DNA from 2 places in the Variovorax atrisoli genome. Region 2 is predicted to be linked to the other one. Evidence: riboswitches for the same ligand, from Rfam matches in the RefSeq annotation. Region 2 holds a riboswitch; the other holds the start of a gene.
What was found. A riboswitch is a leader RNA that binds a small molecule or an ion and turns the genes downstream of it on or off. The one in region 2 is predicted to bind thiamine pyrophosphate.
Positions count from the first base shown of each region.

Region 1 (4,409 bases), on a different contig from region 2:
AGTTCCTCGATGCGGCGGGTGGCGAGGCGGCCTCGCAGTCCCTGGAAGGTGGCCTCGGAGATCAGCATGCAGGTGCCGAGCTCCTTGTTGGCGCCCTCGATCCGGCTCGCTGCGTTGATCGCGTCGCCGATGGCGGTGTATGACAGGCGGTCGCTCGAGCCGAGCACGCCCGCGATCACGTGGCCCGTATGGATGCCCACGCGCGTGCGGAACTCCTGCAGCCCTTCGGCACGCCACTTCTCGTTGAGCGCATCCATCGCGGCACAAAGCTCGATGGCCGCCACGCAGGCGCGGTACTCCGCGTCCTCGAGTTCGTTGGGAGCTCCCCACAGCACCATGATGCCGTCGCCCATGAACTTGTCGATCACGCCGCCGTGCCGCGCGAAGATGCCCGCGGCAAGGTTGAAGTACTCGGTGAGCTGCCGCACGAGCAGATCGGCCGGCATCGACTCGGAGATGCTGGTGAAGCCCTCGACGTCGGTGAACATCGCGGTGATGCGGCGTGGCGACCCGCTCGGCCCTAGTGCGTGCCCTTCGGCGACCAGCTGCCGGATGATGTCCACCGGCACGAACTTGCTGAAGGCCTTGAGGCTGCGCGCCGACTCGTCCAGCGCCTGGTTGAGATGCTGGATCTCCAGCACCCGGCTGGGTTCGATCGGCAGGTTGTCCAGCTCCAGCCGCCCGATCCGGCGTGCGACACGCGAGAGGTTCTCGATCGGCCCGGTCACCAGCTTCGACAGCCGCAGCGAGATGAAGAGCGAGAGCGCCAGGAAGCCGACCGTCAGAAGCAGCGACCAGAGCACCGAGCGATGCAGGCTCCCGAGCAGCAGGTCCTCGGGTTCCCAGCTCACCAGTTGCCAGCGGGTGTGCGGCAGGTGCGAGGTCTGCACGAGGTAGCGGCGCCCCTCGTGCTCGATGGAGAAAGCCATGTCGTCAGCGCCGCCCGCAGTGCTGGCCGCGAGCATGTGCGCGTGGATGGTTCCAAGCACGCCGCTGTCGGGCGACTCCAGCTTGCGTACCGGCTCGGGGTCGTTGCTGCGCGCGATCACGTGGTGATCGGCACTCAGCAGCGCGCTCTCGCCGCTGCCCAGCGCGCCGGATACGCGCATCAGCCTCGACAGATGGCCCAGCGACACGTTGGCATCGACCACGAGCCCGCGCTTGTGGCCTTCGTCGTCGACGCGCCCCGCTGGCCGCGCATGGCCGATGGCGAGTTCCTTTGCATCGCTCATCAGAAAAGGCTGGGTCCATACTGGGCCCTTCGCCTTCATGGCCTCCAGATACCAGGTGCGTTTCTCGGGATCGAAGTCGCTGCGGTAGGCCGAGATCGAAGTCGTCGCGAAGCGCTGCTTCGCATCGCCGCCTTCCAGATCGGGCGAGCTCTTGTAGTGCCAGGTCTCTGTGCTGAATCCGTCGCCGCGCAGCACCTGGCGGATGGCCGGCACCGGGTAGCGCACCGCCATCAGCACGTGGCCGTGATCGGTGGCCACGTTGATGCTGTCGATCTCCGGCGTCTGCTCGAGCAGGGTCCAGAGCATCTCGGCGGTCTGCTCGCCGTCCTCGCCGCAGACATGGACGCTCGGCGAATCGGCGATCGCGCGGATCGCCGCCTCGGTCTTCGCGAGGAAGGCCAGCACGTTGTCCTCGACCCGGTCGTGGTTGATCTTGTGTGCCGCGGTGCCCACCCTGGACACCAGCTTCTCTGCCGCCCAATAGCCGAAGGCCACCAGCAGCAGCGACTGCACCAGCGCCACCGCGCAAATGATGGTGCCCACGTCGACCCTGAAGCGACGCAGGCGGGTGCCCTTGAAGTCGTCATCTGCCATGCAAGTTCCTCTCCTTTTTCTCTTGCTTCACGCTTATCGGCGCGTGTTCCGGTTTCTTTTGTTCTGCGGCTGCTTTTCCTGCCGGCGGCGATTCTCGCGCCGCCGGCCCGCAGCCCGAGGGTTTTCCCGCCGCAAAGGCACGCCCGCCGTCGCGGCTTCCTGGCAGCGGATAAAATCCGGCTCGCGTCGCGGGTTGCCCGGGGCGCACTTGCTAGGGGTGCTGGGCGGCTTGCCGACCGGCTGAGAAAGTCCCTTTGAACCTGATTGAGGTAATCCTCGCGCAGGGAAGCTGGTCCGGTGGCCTCTCACGCCTTCTCGCGTGACAGCCGCGCCGCCGGGGCCTCGCCCACCTGCCAAACCTTTTGCACTGGAGCAAATGGATGGCACAAGACAACAACAACGACAGCGCCGGCGGCGCCGCCGTCTCCAACGAAGCGCTGACTCCCCTGCCCGTCTCGCAGCGCGTGTTCGGCTGGCACGACCATGCATCGCTGTGGTTCAGCCTCGGCGTCGGGCTGCTGGTGATGCAGATCGGCGCGTACCTCGTGCCGGCCGTGGGCACGCGCGACGCGGCGATCGCGATCGTGCTCGGCTCCTGCATCGGTGCGGGCCTGCTGGCCTGGACCGCCCGGCTGGGCTGCCAGAGCGGCCTTGCAAGCGCCGGCCTGATGCACGCGACCTACGGCAGCGCCTTCGCGCGGCTGCCGGTGCTGCTGAACATCGTGCAGCTGGTGGGCTGGACAACCTTCGAACTCGTCGTGATGCGCGAGGGCACGCAGGCCATCCAGACGGTGGTCGGCCCTGCGATCGGCTCCTTCTGGGGCGGCGTGCTGACGACGCTGCTGTGGGGCGCGGTGCTGCTGGCGCTGCTCGCGGGCTCGATGGTGAAGCTGGTGCGGCGCTTCGTGAGCCGCTTCGGGCTGCCGCTGGTGGTGCTGTCGCTGTTGTGGCTCAGCTGGCAGTTCGCGACGCAGCTGCAGGCCAAGGGCCTGGATGCATTCTGGGCTCGCCCGGGTGACGGAACAATGGGCATGTTCGGCGCGCTCGACCTGGTGATCGCGATGCCGGTGTCATGGCTGCCGCTGGTGGCCGACTATGCGCGGCACGGCAAGCGCAGCACGGGCGGCCTGGGCGGTGCGTTCGGCGGCACGTGGATCGGCTATGCGGTCGCGAACATCTGGTGCTACGCGCTGGGTGTGATGGTGGTGAGCGTGGCAGAACCGGGCACGGGCCTCGTCACCGCGCTGCTGCTGGCGCAGGGCGGGCTGGTGGCGCTGGGGCTGATCCTGATCGACGAACTCGACAACGCGTACGGCGACGTCTACTCGGGCTCGGTCTCCACGCACAGCCTGCTGCCGCGCTGGAGCGTGAAGCGCTGGGGCCTGCTGCTGGCCGCCCTGTGCATCGCGCTGGCGCTGGCGCTGCCGATGCACACCCTGGAGCCCTTCCTGCTGATGCTGAGTTCGGTGTTCGTGCCGCTGTACGGCGTGATCATCGGCCGGCTCGGCAGCGGCGAGACGGTCTCGCCGCAAGGCGCGCAGCGTAAGGTCGACCTGGTCGCGGCGCTGATCTGGATCGCGGGCATCGCCGCCTATCACGCGCTCGCCAAGTGGGCGCCGCAGCTAGGCTCCGCGCTGCCGACGCTGGCCGCGACCTTCGTGCTGGCCTGGCTCAGCCGGCCGTCAACGGCAGCCGGTGCGTCGGCACTGGCGCAAAGCCGTGGTTGAGGGGGCCATGGCCCGCGCCGATCTTCACGCCCGCACCCGCGGCCATCGCGCCGAGGATGTAGGCGCGCGCGCGTTCCACCGCATCGGGCAGCGTGGCGCCCAGTGCCAGGTGCGCCGCGATGGCGGACGACAGCGTGCATCCGGTGCCGTGCAGGTTGCGGCTTTCGATGCGGCCGGAGGCCAGCCGCCGGCGTTCGCCACCGCCCTGCAGCAGCACGTCGACCACTTCGTTGCCCGGCAGATGGCCGCCCTTGAGCAGCACGGCCTTCGCCCCGAGCGCCAGGAGTTCGTCCGCCGCGCCGTCGAGCGCATCCACGCCGTCGATGGCACGGCCGATCAGCAAGGCGGCCTCGTCGAGATTGGGCGTGACGACGATCGCGCGCGGGAACAACTCGCGCACCAGCACCTGCACCGTTTCCGCCGCGATCAGGCGGTCGCCGCTGGTGGCGACCATCACCGGGTCGAGCACCACGTTCTTCAGCTGGTAGCGGTCGATGGCCCACGCCACCACTTCGACCACCTCTGGCGCATGCAGCATGCCGAGCTTGACGGCGTCGACGCCGATGTCTTCGACCACGGCCTGGATCTGCGCCTTGAGGAAGTCGGGCGGCACGCCGTGGATGCCCGAGACGCCCAGCGTGTTCTGCGCGGTGAGCGCGGTGATGGCCGTCATGCCGTAGCAGCCCAGCGCAGCGAAGGTCTTGAGATCGGCCTGGATGCCGGCGCCGCCGCCGCTGTCGGAACCGGCGATGGAAAGCACGCGTGCGTAGCGCTGTGCGGGCTCTTGGTTGGTGCCTTGGGTCATGCCGAAAATTATCCGCGACGCGAAGGAGCCCCGGCATGAGTCTTCCTTTCG
Region 1 covers NZ_JACIBG010000001.1:374,621-379,029, reverse strand. Annotated here, with positions in the region: gene FHY06_RS01910 (adenylate/guanylate cyclase domain-containing protein) at 1-1,826, opposite strand, end outside; TPP riboswitch at 2,030-2,130, shown strand; gene FHY06_RS01905 (purine-cytosine permease family protein) at 2,207-3,553, shown strand; gene thiD (bifunctional hydroxymethylpyrimidine kinase/phosphomethylpyrimidine kinase) at 3,498-4,358, opposite strand; gene FHY06_RS01895 (FAD-dependent oxidoreductase) at 4,394-4,409, shown strand, end outside.
Region 1: another riboswitch for thiamine pyrophosphate. It lies ahead of FHY06_RS01905 (purine-cytosine permease family protein); the one in region 2 lies ahead of thiC (phosphomethylpyrimidine synthase ThiC).

Region 2 (4,409 bases):
TGGCGCAGGGCCGGATGCTCGGCGCCTTCTGCCTGACCGAGCCGCAGGCCGGCAGCGATGCATCGAGCCTGCGCACCACCGCGCGCAAGGACGGCGACGGCTACGTGATCGACGGCGTGAAGCAGTTCATCACCAGCGGCAAGAACGGCCAGGTGGCCATCGTCATCGCGGTGACCGACAAGGGCGCCGGCAAGCGCGGCATGAGCGCGTTCATCGTGCCCACCGACACGCCCGGCTACAACGTCGCGCGGCTGGAGGACAAGCTCGGCCAGCACAGCAGCGACACCGCGCAGATCAACTTCGACGGCTGCCGCATTCCGCGCGAGAACCTCATCGGCGCGGAGGGCGAGGGCTACAAGATCGCGCTCGGCGCGCTGGAAGGCGGGCGCATCGGCATCGCCGCGCAGAGCGTGGGCATGGCGCGCAGCGCCTTCGATGCCGCGCTGGCCTACGCCAAGGAGCGCCAGGCCTTCGGCGGCTCCATCTTCGATCAGCAGGCCGTGGGCTTCCGCCTCGCCGAATGCGCGACGCAGATCGAGGCCGCGCGCCAGCTGATCTGGCACGCCGCGAGCCTGCGCGACGCCGGCCTGCCCTGCCTGAAGGAGGCCGCCATGGCCAAGCTCTTCGCGAGCGAGATGGCCGAGCGCGTGTGCAGCGCGGCCATCCAGACGCTGGGCGGCTACGGCTACGTGAACGACTTTCCGCTGGAGCGCATCTACCGCGACGTGCGGGTCTGCCAGATTTACGAAGGCACGTCGGACATCCAGAAGCTGCTGATCCAGCGCGCGCTGGCGTGACGTGAGCGAAGGTCGCGGGCGGCGCCCGGCTTGGCTGTACGCCGCGGCCATCGTGCTCGCTGGGCTGGCCGTCTGGGGCTTCGTCATCGAACCGCGCTGGGTGGCTGCGCGCGTCGAGCCGCTGAGCTCCGAGCAATGGCAGACTCCCGCCGGCCTGAAGGTCGCGGTGGCGAGCGACTGGCATCTCACATCGCGCTCCGCATGGCGCGTCACCGGCGTGGAGCGCGCCGCACGCATCGTCGACGAGATCAACGCCGCGCAGCCCGACGTGGTGCTGCTCCCGGGCGACTTCCTCGCGGGCACGGGCGAGGACGACGAGCCCCTGCCCGTCGAGGACATGGCAGCCGTGCTCGGCAGACTCAAGGCGCCGCAGGGCGTGTACGCGGTGCTCGGCAACCACGACTGGTGGCACGGCGGACAGCGCATCGCCAAGGCGCTGGCAGCCCAGGGCATCCGCGTGCTGGAGAACGCCTCGGCGCGCCTGCCCGGCCACGACATCTGGGTGGTCGGCATCGGCGACCATTCGACCGGCCATTCGGAGCCGATGCGCGCGCTGGCCGGCGTGCCGGCCGATGCAGCGACGCTGGTCATGATGCACGACCCCTTCAGCTTCGCGACCATGCCGCGCACGCACGGGCTGGTGGTGGCCGCGCACACGCACGGCGGACAGGTGAGCGTGCCGGGTTACGGGGCGCTGATCGTGCCGGGCGCGGCCCCTCGCGAGTGGGCCTACGGATGGATCACGCACAAGGACAGGCGCATGTACGTCACTAGCGGGCTGGGCGTCAGCATCCTGCCGGTGCGCTTCAACATGCGGCCCGAGTGGGTGATGTTCCGGTAGGGGTGCCGCCATTCGCTGCGAGGCGCTGCGGCATGGCGGCGTCTTCGAGGCCATCGCCGCGAGCGGGCCTCCATGGCCCATCCGCGGGCTTGCCCTCTCGGCACAAGGGCTGCAAGGTGTTCCAATGCAGGTCTTCATGAGTGCACCCGATCCCCAATCCAGGCCCTGCCCTTGCGGCCGGACCGACCGCCGCGACAAGCCCATCGCCTTTTCCCTTTGCTGCGGCCGCTATCTCGACGACTTCGACCGCACGCCCGCGCCCGATGCCGAATCGCTGATGCGCTCGCGCTATTCGGCCTTCGTGCTGGAGAGAGGCGAATACCTGCTCGCCACCTGGCACGAATCGAAACGCCCCGCTTCCATCGAGTTCGAGCCGGGCGTCAAGTGGCTGGGACTGGACGTCCGCGCGCGCTCGGTGCTCGACGCGGACCACGCCGAGGTCGAGTTCGTCGCGCGCCAGCGCGGCCCCTCGGGCACCGCCACGCGCCTGCACGAGCGCAGCCGCTTCGTGCGCGAGGACGGGCGCTGGTACTACGTCGACGGCGACCTGCGGTAACAACCCGCGGGTTGACGCGCCCGGCCGAGGCTCGCACAATCGGCCCCGCTCCGGGGTGCACGCATGTGGCGTGCTGAGATGGCAAAGCTGCCGACCCGCGAACTTGATCCGGGTCATACCGGCGTAAGAAGAGCTGCACTCCCTGACTTCGGTCCGTCCACCTTCCGTGACGGGCTTCTGCCGAAGGCCACCGAGCGATTGCGGAGCACCCTTTCTGTCCACAAGGAGTGCCTCCGATGAATGCCCCCGACAAGTTCACCTCGCTGCTCACGCTCACGCGCGAGCCCTTTCCCGCGTCGCACAAGTGCGTGATCCCGGGCAGCCGGCCCGACCTGTTCGTGCCCGTGCGCGACGTGCAGCTGACCAACGGCGAGACCGTCTCGCTCTACGACACCTCCGGCCCCTACACCGACCCGAAGGTCGAGATCGACGTGCGCCGCGGCCTGCCCGACGTGCGCGGACCGTGGATCGCCGAACGAGGCGACACCGAGAGCTACGAAGGCCGCGTGCACCACGCGCTGGACGATGGCGCGAAGAACGAGGACCGCGACGCCCAGCGCCTGGCCGAACTGCGCGCCGGCGCCTCGGCGCTGCAGCGCACGCCGCGCCGCGCGAAGTCGGGCTCCAATGTCACGCAGATGCACTACGCGCGCCGCGGCATCGTCACGCCCGAGATGGAATACGTGGCCCTGCGCGAGAACGGCAAGCGCGAGTGGATGGCCGAATACCTCGCCAACGAGGAACGCGCGAAGCGCGTGGCGGGCAACCCGATGGGCGCGAGCATCCCGCGCATCATCACCCCCGAGTTCGTGCGCGACGAGGTGGCGCGCGGCCGCGCGATCATCCCGGCCAACATCAACCACCCCGAAGTCGAGCCGATGGCCATCGGCCGCAACTTCAAGGTGAAGATCAACGCCAACATCGGCAACTCGGCCGTCACCTCGAGCATCGAGGAGGAAGTGGAGAAGCTGGTGTGGGCCATCCGCTGGGGCGCGGACAACGTGATGGACCTTTCCACCGGCAAGAACATCCACACCACGCGCGACTGGATCGTGCGCAACAGCCCGGTGCCGATCGGCACCGTGCCCATCTACCAGGCGCTCGAGAAGGTGGGCGGCGTGGCCGAGGACCTCACCTGGGAGATCTACCGCGACACGCTCATCGAGCAGGCGGAACAGGGCGTCGACTACTTCACCATCCACGCCGGCCTGCGCCTGCCCTTCATCCACCTGACGGCCAACCGCATGACGGGCATCGTGTCGCGCGGCGGATCGATCATGGCCAAGTGGTGCATCGCGCACCACAAGGAGAGCTTCCTCTACACGCACTTCGAGGACATCTGCGACATCATGAAGGCCTACGACGTGAGCTTCTCGCTCGGCGACGGCCTGCGCCCGGGCTCGGGCGCCGACGCCAACGACGAGGCGCAGTTCGCCGAGCTGCGCACGCTGGGAGAGCTCACGCAGGTCGCGTGGAAGCACGACGTGCAGACCATGATCGAAGGGCCCGGCCACGTGCCGATGCACATGATCCAGTCGAACATGGACGAGCAGTTGAAGCACTGCCACGAGGCGCCGTTCTACACGCTGGGCCCGCTGACCATCGACATCGCGCCGGGCTACGACCACATCGCCAGCGCGATCGGCGCGGCCATGATCGGCTGGGCCGGCACCGCGATGCTCTGCTACGTGACGCCGAAGGAGCACCTGGGCCTGCCCGACCGCGACGACGTGAAGCAGGGGATCATCGCGTACAAGATCGCCGCGCACGCGGCGGACGTGGCCAAGGGCCATCCGGGTGCTCGCTCGCGCGACGACGCGCTGAGCAAGGCGCGCTTCGAGTTCCGCTGGCAGGACCAGTTCAACCTGGGCCTGGACCCCGACACCGCGCGCGAATTCCACGACGAGACGCTGCCGAAGGATTCGAGCAAGGTGGCGCACTTCTGCTCGATGTGCGGCCCCAAGTTCTGCTCGATGAAGATCACGCAGGAGGTGCGCGAGTACGCCGCGAAGAAGGGCGTGGCCGAGGATCAGGCCATGAGCGAGGGCATGGAGGAGAAGTCGAAGGAGTTCATGGCCGGCGGGGGCGAGATGTACATCCCCATCAAGGCCGTGCCCTGAAGCCTTGATCCGAGGCCGGGGAGCCCCGGCCTCAGCCTCAGTTCCAGCGCGGAACCGCCTCGTCCTTGAGCTGCTTGCGCAGCGCGTCGTAGTCG
Region 2 covers NZ_JACIBG010000009.1:34,460-38,868, reverse strand. Annotated here, with positions in the region: gene FHY06_RS27370 (acyl-CoA dehydrogenase family protein) at 1-797, shown strand, start outside; gene FHY06_RS27365 (metallophosphoesterase) at 799-1,638, shown strand; gene FHY06_RS27360 (YchJ family protein) at 1,775-2,194, shown strand; TPP riboswitch at 2,236-2,341, shown strand; gene thiC (phosphomethylpyrimidine synthase ThiC) at 2,431-4,314, shown strand; gene FHY06_RS27350 (M48 family metallopeptidase) at 4,352-4,409, opposite strand, start outside.